Regions from separate parts of the Lentibacillus sp. genome, predicted to be linked through region 2. Evidence: predicted binding sites of a transcription regulator. Region 2 holds the regulator's gene; the other holds the start of a gene.
The links. Region 2 encodes Rex, which represses fermentation and respiration genes when NADH is low (regulators of the CRP and FNR family bind a similar motif). Its sites were predicted from a motif close to TTGTGAAATATTTCACAA; they were not measured.
Positions count from the first base shown of each region.

Region 1 (4,437 bases), on a different contig from region 2:
GATGGTGTTCGGGGAGCCGATTCATGGTGTGGATCTCCGAACAATCAATACATTTGTCAACATGCTACAAAAACTTAAGGAACATCACATCCCCGTCCTCGTTTTGGTTTCTAACATGGAACATGCGCTGTTGCTTGGTGATGCCGCATACAAACTGCAGGAAAAAGGGCTGCAGCCGGTTGAAATCGATGACGGTGAAGAAGAAATACCTGATGTTGAAAGCCCCGGTGCGCCGACGACCGCAAATTTATTCAAGATTCCTGCAAAAGTGGATGACAAAATGATTTTATTTGACCCACCTGAGATTGATTACATAGAAAGTCAGGATGGAAAAGCCATGATTGTCATCAACGACGAATCCTATGCAATGGATTCCACACTAGCTGAAATCGAAAAGAAATTGGAAGTATATGGGTTTTACCGCTGTCACCGGTCATATATCGTAAATTTGCAAAAGGTGCGCGAAATCATTACATGGTCGAAAAACACCTACTCAATCAGAATAGACAATAAATCGCAGTCCACCATTCCACTGTCACGGACCAAAATTCAGAATATCCAGGAGAAATTCAGCCTGAAATAGGTACAGTTCATCATAAACAGCGGCAACATAGGGATTTGACAGGGATTAATTTCATCGTTAACCGGGTACATTTCACCCTCCTGACGGTACATTCCGTTTAAATATGACTGCATCCGCCTGCAAAAGTGCGTACGATGAATGCAGAATCATACGGGGAGGTTTACAGTTGGAAAATGCAATTGAGGTAAAGGGAATACGGAAAGTGTTTGGCCTAAATGAAGCTATTAAAAATGTCAGTTTCAATGTGAAAAAGGGTGAGATTTTCGGGCTGCTCGGCCCAAGCGGATCAGGCAAAACAACCACCATTAAGATTTTAACCGGTGAGCTTGCACAGACAGCCGGTGAGGCTAATGTGCTTGGAATTGACTCGGAGCGGTTTGGAACGGCCAATTTTAAATCCAGAATCGGGATATTATCCGATAACAGTTCACTGTACGAGCGGCTGACTGTCCATGACAATTTAAAGCTCTTCTGCAAGCTTTACAATGCGCCGCTTGGCCATATCGATGAGATACTCAAGGAAGTTAATTTGGAAGATGAGCGGAGCAAAACAGTCTCGAAATTGTCAAAAGGGATGAAGCAGCGTGTTTTGCTGGCAAAAGCGCTCATGCATAAACCGGATCTTGTCTTTCTTGATGAACCAACATCGGCATTGGATCCGGGGACTATGGCACAAATCCATCGCGGGCTGCAAAAACTGAACGAAGCCGGGACAACAATTTTCTTAACAACCCATAATATGGAGGAAGCAACTGAGTTATGTGACCGTGTGGCGTTTTTGCACAAAGGCAAGCTGCAAGAACTGGACAGTCCGGATAAGCTCCGCTACAAATACTCCACCCACGCTTTTCATGTGGAAACATTTGCCGGCGAACGACTGGTCATAGAAAATGATCGCAGCAATGCTGACCACATCAAGGAATTGATTGAAAACGGACAAGTGAAAACGATGCACACGGATAATCCGACACTTGGTCAGATATTTTTAAAAGTGACCGGGAAGGAGCTGATATAATGAATGTTCAGCGTATAAGTGCCATTTTTGAAAAAGATATAAAAGACTTCATGAAAAATATGATGCTTTTGATGATGCCGATTATCCCGATCGTGCTGGCACTCATTTATGGTCGGATGGGCGGTGGTGAAGAACTCCCTATTTCACTCATCTATTTGGTAGTCGGAGTTACGTTTTCAGCAGTAACGTCAACCTGTATGATGACAATGATGGCTGAAGAAAATGAAAAGAAAACATTACGTGGACTGATTCTGTCACCAGCTTCTTTTCTGGATATCATTATCGGGAAAAGTCTGGTAACCGGGCTCATAACCTTTATATCGCTTGCAGTGTCGCTGGCTGTCATCGGGATTGACCCGTTTCTGAACATTAAAGCGATCCTCGGGCTAATATTGCTGTTCCTGTTCTTTCTGTTCCTTGGCATTGGCATCGGATTGTTTTCAAAATCGATTGCCGCCACATCCGCCTACCTGATGCCGGTCATGTTCTTGTTTGGTTTTACACCGATGATTGCACAGCTCGGATTTTCCGAGGATAGTATCGTCATGACAATCGCCGATACATTTCCTATCATGCAAGCAATCGAGCTGCACGATTCAGCCTCCTGGCTCCCCCTAGGAATTATAGCCATCTGGATGGTCGGCGCAGCACTGTTTATGTATGTTTGTTTTAAAAAGACCATGACAGATGACTAACAGCTATACCAACCGCATTTTCTAATGAGAATGCGGTTTTTTGTGTCCCGATTCAGAGCCGGATGGTTTATTTTCGCGTGGAAGCTGTTGTTCTCCGGCTGAGGTTTTGGTTTTCGAGCAGAAGTCCTGGTTTTCCGGCAGAAAATTTTATTTTCGAGCTGAAGTTGTTGCTTTCGAGCTGAAGTTTTGGTTCTCGGGCAGAAGATTTTATTTTCGGGCTGAAAATTTATTTCTCCGGCTGAAGTTTTCTCTTTCGAGTTGAAGTTCCCGTCTTCGCACCGGATTTTTAGCTTTCGGCCAGAAGTTATCACAGTCAGACAGAAGTTCCCCTCGATATAACATGTTTGCCGCTCATGTTTTAGTTCTCCGGCTCATGTTTATGTTTTCGCGCACATGTTTCCGAATACTCGCCCATATTTCGAAACTCCCCCATACGACGCGACTTAGGGAACATGCTCTTCCTCTCGCCCACAATACCCCGCTTTTCACAGGAGCATTTTTTGAAAAGAATATCACAATTTCATGACCAATTTGTTAAACCTGATTAATTACCATCCTTAAAGGGAACCAGCGTCAATAGCATAATTAATAGCTTTGAAGTTAGAGGTGTTCGCTCATGAGATATACACAGCAGCGTCATAATAAGTGGCTTCTTCCTCTATTTACCGGACTTCTGTTATTGCTCAGCGGGTGCAGCGAGTTAACAGTCATGGATCCAAAAGGTCCGGTAGGCGAAAGCCAGAAAGACCTGATTCTATATGCACTGACATTCATGATGGGTATAGTGGTTATCGTATTCACCCTATTCACCATTATGGTCGTGAAATATCGTGACAAATCCAACCGGAAAGCAGAATATAAGCCGGATCTTCACGGTAATCTGAAACTTGAAACCGTCTGGACCATTATCCCGGTTATGATTGTTACCGCACTGGCCATACCAACCATTTCAACATTATTTGATCTGGAAAAACCACCTGTGTCATCGGAAAAGGAGCCGCTCGTCATTTATGCTACGACTGCGGATTGGAAATGGTTTTTCAGTTATCCGGAGCAAGGGATTGAGACAGTCAATTACTTGCATATCCCGACGGACCGTGCTATTGAATTCCGCTTATCCTCGGCTGATGCGATGACTGCCCTGTGGATTCCCGCGTTAGGCGGTCAAAAGTACAATATGCCCGGCATGGAGACCACACTCTTCTTGCAGGCTGATGAAACAGGTGTGTTCCAGGGCCGTAATTCCAACTTTAACGGTGAAGGCTTTGCTGAACAAACATTCAAAGTCCATGCCGAAAGCAGCAGTGACTTCCAGGATTGGGCAAAGTCAACAAAAAACTCAGCACCTGAATTGACACAGGACAAATATGATTCACTGCTGAAACCCGGGCTTGTGAATAAGATGGAATTTTCATCAACGCACCTTGAGTGGGTTCACCATGGCTCAAATGATGGCAGAGATTATTCCATTAACCGGCACCGGACTGACTTCGCCGAACAGCTAGAGCTAAAAAATGGCAAGAACCATAATCATGGACCGTCTGAGAAAGAAGGTGGACAATAATGCAATTGGATGAATTTTTCGTTACAGGCGAGCCTCTTATTTATGCAGGGATGGTTGCCATCGCACTCGTATCAGGTGCCATTATCTTTCTGTTAACCTATTTTAAAAAATGGGGATGGCTCTGGCGCGAATGGCTGACAACCGTCGATCATAAAAAGATTGGTATTATGTATATCTTAAGTGCGCTTGCGATGTTGTTCCGCGCTGGTACGGACGCATTGATGATGCGGACACAACTCGCTTTTCCGAATATGAATTTTTTGGACGCACAACATTATAATGAAATCTTTACAACACACGGTACGATCATGATCTTCTTCATGGCAATGCCGTTTCTGATCGGTCTGATGAACATTGTCGTGCCGCTTCAGATTGGCGCCCGTGATTTCGCATTTCCGTATGTGAACGCCATGAGTTTCTGGTCGTTTTTCTTCGGTGCGATGTTATTCAACGTTTCATTCGTCATCGGCGGTGCGCCGGATGCCGGGTGGACCAGTTATACACCGCTTGCCGGAGCGGCCATGAGTCCTGGGCCGGGACAAAACTTTTACCTGCTCGGGCTGCAGCTGTCAGGGATTGG
Region 1 covers NZ_DATGTT010000067.1:742-5,178, forward strand. The annotation lists gene VK097_RS12360 (LytTR family transcriptional regulator DNA-binding domain-containing protein) at 1-583, shown strand, start outside; gene VK097_RS12365 (ABC transporter ATP-binding protein) at 750-1,598, shown strand; gene VK097_RS12370 (ABC transporter permease) at 1,598-2,293, shown strand; gene qoxA (cytochrome aa3 quinol oxidase subunit II) at 2,910-3,857, shown strand; gene qoxB (cytochrome aa3 quinol oxidase subunit I) at 3,857-4,437, shown strand, end outside.
Region 1: qoxA (cytochrome aa3 quinol oxidase subunit II) is a predicted target of Rex. The motif match lies at 2,794-2,811, and genes of this name have one in related genera.

Region 2 (4,437 bases):
TTTATCTCTTCTTCTTCCTGTTTTTTCTCGATATAGTAGTCATAGTCCCCGAGATAGGCGGTTGCTCCGTCACGTTGCATTTCGACCACTTTATCAGCAATTTTGTTGATGAAATAGCGGTCATGGGATACAAATATAATCGTTCCGGGGAAGTCCATCATGGCAGCTTCTAGAACTTCTTTGCTGTCAATATCCAAGTGGTTGGTCGGTTCGTCCAGTACGAGCAAATTGGCATTTTGCATCATCAGTTTAGACAATGACAGACGTGCTTTTTCGCCGCCACTCAGTGAATTGACAACTTTTTTAACATCGTCACCGGAAAATAAAAAATTCCCCAATACGGTTCGGATATCCTTTTCGTCGATGTCCGGGTAGTCATCCCACAGTTCATCCAACACCGTTTTGGCCGAATTCAGCATCTTCTGTTCCTGGTCATAATACCCGATTTGGACATTGGTGCCGATTGTGATCGATCCCGCTTCCGGCTGTAATCGTCCGAGGATTGCCTTTAATAAAGTCGTTTTTCCAACACCGTTTGGCCCGACCAGGGCAATCCGTTCGCCGCGGTTGACATGCATCGTTACATTGGAAAACACTGCCTCGTTTTCATATCGGAAAGCAAGCTGATCAACTTTCAGCACATCATTCCCGCTGGGACGGTTGATCCGGAATGAAAATGATGCTGATTTTTCATCACCTTTTGGCTTATCAAGTGTTTCCATTTTTGCGAGCTGTTTTCGTCGGCTTTGGGCACGCTTTGTTGTCGAGGCCCGTGCAATGTTCTTTTGAATGAAGAATTCCATTCGCTTGATCTCGGTCTGTTGTTTTTCAAATTCCTTTAATGCCTTCTCATAATCTAACGCTCGCTGCCTTAGGTAATAGCTGTAGTTGCCATTATATTTTTTCGACTGATGCCGGCTGATTTCATAAACAGTTGACACGATTTTATCAAGGAAATAGCGGTCGTGCGACACAATTGTAACGGCGCCGGGATAACTGACCAGGTAATTTTCGAGCCAGGTCATTGTGTCGATATCAAGATGGTTCGTCGGTTCATCCAAGATTAACAGATCCGGTTTTTTCAACAACAGCTTCCCAAGCGCCAGCCGAGTCTTTTGCCCGCCACTCAACTCGTTGATTGGTGAGTTATAATCGTAATCCTGAAAATTCAGCCCGGTGAGCACAGCCTTAATGTCTGCCTCATACCGGTAGCCGCCGTCTGCATCGAAAGCCTGCTGTTTCCTGTCATAATCCAAAAGAAGCTGATCATAATCAGCCTCGGAGAGCGAATCAGCATAGGCCATTTTTTCTTCCAATTTGCGCAGTTCCCGCTGCTGTGCGAGCAATCCGTCAAATACGGTGATCATCTCATTCCAGATGGTTTTATCCGACTCAAGACTGCTATGCTGGGTCAAGTAGCCGATGGAAAGGTCTTTTGGTTTGAAAACCTCACCCTCATCATAGGTAAGCTCTTCCGCCATAATTTTTAAAACCGTTGACTTTCCTGCGCCATTCCTGCCGACAATCGCTATCCGGTCGTTTTCATTTATTTCAAGTTTAATATTAGCTAGTATTTCTTCGGCTCCGAATGACTTGGATACGTCATTGAGCTGCATTAATATCATTGTTGTTCACTCCATTCCATCCAAGTGTACCTTATTCCAATTTGGAAGGGCAATCATATTGTGAAATTAATCCCTAAATGCCCGATTTGGTTCAACTAACAATCAGTGGGGAAAAAGCCCCCCACCGATTGAAGTTTCACTTTATCACGACTTATCAATTTTTTTCTGATAGAATAGGGGCGACGATAGAAATGGCTAAATGGAGATGAAACGATGTCAGATTTCACACACTTTAATGAACAGGGCAGAGCACGAATGGTTGATATCAGTGAAAAGCAGGAAACGGAACGTACAGCCGCAGCTGCCTCGAGCATTCAACTGACGAAGGAAATCTATGAAAAAATCATATCCAATACCATGAAAAAAGGGGACGTTCTGGCGGTTGCGCAAGTAGCAGGGATTATGGCCGCCAAAAACACCTCCGACTGGATCCCCATGTGTCATCCGCTGCAATTGAAGGGAACCGATATTTCATTTGATTGGAAGATTGCAGATGATATTTACGAACTGCAGATTGAAGCATCGGTTAAAACAAAGGGGTCGACCGGTGTGGAAATGGAAGCGTTGACAGCAGCTTCCGCAACGGCGCTGACGGTATACGATATGTGTAAAGCACTTGATAAAGGCATGATTATCGGCCCAACCTATTTAGTTACGAAAACTGGCGGTAAATCAGGTGACTATCACCGGGATGCCGGGGAGGACTGACATGGATCAAGATAAAATACCGCAGGCGACGGCCAAGCGGCTGCCGTTATATTACCGCTTTTTAAATAATCTGAGCCACCAAGGCAAAAAACGTGTTTCATCAAAAGAACTGAGTGAGGCGGTTAAAGTTGATCCAGCGACCATTAGGCGTGACTTCTCTTATTTTGGTGCACTGGGCAAAAAAGGGTATGGCTATAATGTGGAATACTTGCTGGGCTTTTTCCGGAAAACACTGGATCAGGATGAACTGACAGAAGTCGCCTTGATCGGGACGGGGAATCTTGGCACCGCTTTTTTACATTACAATTTCCTGAAAAACAATAACACGAAAATCGTGATGGCTTTTGACGCGGATTCCGATAAAGTCGGATCAGACATTGGCAGTGTGCCGGTTTATCATATCGATGATTTGGAAGAAAAAATGGGCTGGGTATCGGTGGCTATTCTGACAGTCCCGTCCGATGAAGCGCAAGCCATTACGAACCGACTCGTTGATTTCGGTATTTCCGGAATTTTGAACTTTACTCCGGCACGAATTACGGTGCCGTCATCGATTCGAGTCCATCATATTGATCTGGCGGCAGAATTGCAATCGCTTGTTTATTTTCTAAAGCACTATCCGCTGCACTCAGGATCCTAATCATTTTGGTTGTATCCACTATGTTCATCGCTTATGGTCGGAATAGAGAAGGTTTTTAGTGCAGAATTGCAGGAGGCGTCAAGATGGGCAAAATCAATCCTAAATGGCTGGTTGTCATGTCAGTGTTATTTGGTACATTTACGGTCATTTTGAATAACAGTATGCTGAATCCGACACTTCCGACATTCATGGAGATTTTTGATGCGGATGCTGTTGCGGTCAGCTGGCTGTTGACGATTTTTATGGTTTCGATGGGAATGACAATGCCATTAACAGGTTACCTTGGCGACCGTTTTGGCAAGAAGCGCATATACATAACCGGGTTGTTCATTTTCACCGCAGGATCCATCATGGGGGCTTTATCAGTGAATCTGCCGATGATTATTATGTCCAGGGCTGTTCAGGGCACCGCCGGCGGGTTGATGATGCCGATTGCAATGGCACTGATTTTTAATGCCTTTCCGAAAAGGGAGCGGGGGATGGCTGTTGGAATCTATGGTGTCGCTGCAATGGTTGCTCCGGCGATTGGTCCGACAGTCGGCGGTGTTGTGATTGAATACTTTGCATGGCCTTTTCTTTTTTTGTTTAACATTCCGTTTGCCGTTACTGGGACTTTGTTTTGTCTCCGCTATTTGAAACCGACGGAAAAAAATCCTGACTTGAAATTTGACGTGGTCGGCTTTTTACTGATCACAAGCGGGGTTGGTGCAATCCTGTATGCACTTGGCCGCGGTTCGACGCTGGAACTATTGTTGTCGCCGATCAGTATAGGCTGTATCATAGTCGGGGTTCTGCTGGTTGTTGTTTTTGTTAAATATGAAACGAAGCAGGAGCAGCCATTGCTTAACCTGACCATTTTTAAAATCCCGACGTATTCAGTTTCGATTGCGGTCACAGCAACCGCGTCAATTGGCTTGTTTTCGGGGATTTTCCTTTTGCCGCTTCTTATTCAGGAAGTCTACGGCATGAGCGAAATTATGACCGGCCTCTTGTTTCTCCCTTCAGCATTGCTCAGTGGTCTGTTCATGACATTGGGCGGTAAACTGCTGGACTTGAAAGGACCGAAATATGTGGTGCCGATTGGCCTTCTGCTTCTCGGCAGCTTCACATTGGCGCTCGGGTTTAATACAATGTCCACATCTTTTTGGTTTATCCTGGTGCTGCATAGCCTCCGTGGTGCCGGTCTTGGCATGTGCAATATGCCGGCAACGACAGCCGGGATGAACGCGATACCCGATCCTCAAGTCGCTCAGGGGTCTGCGATGAACAATGTAATCAGACAGATCTTTTCTTCATTTGGGATCGTGTTCTTCTCAATTTATTACGAGGTAAGGCGTGCTCAGCTGTTCGCGGGAGACATCGAAACACAGCAGGCTTCATTGCAGGCTCTGAACGAGGCATTCATGATAGCGGGTATTTTTATCCTGTTGATGATACCCGTCTCATTTATCATGAAAGGTACGG
Region 2 covers NZ_DATGTT010000009.1:243-4,679, reverse strand. The annotation lists gene VK097_RS01310 (ABC-F family ATP-binding cassette domain-containing protein) at 1-1,625, opposite strand, end outside; gene moaC (cyclic pyranopterin monophosphate synthase MoaC) at 1,839-2,333, shown strand; gene VK097_RS01300 (redox-sensing transcriptional repressor Rex) at 2,335-2,973, shown strand; gene VK097_RS01295 (MDR family MFS transporter) at 3,057-4,437, shown strand, end outside.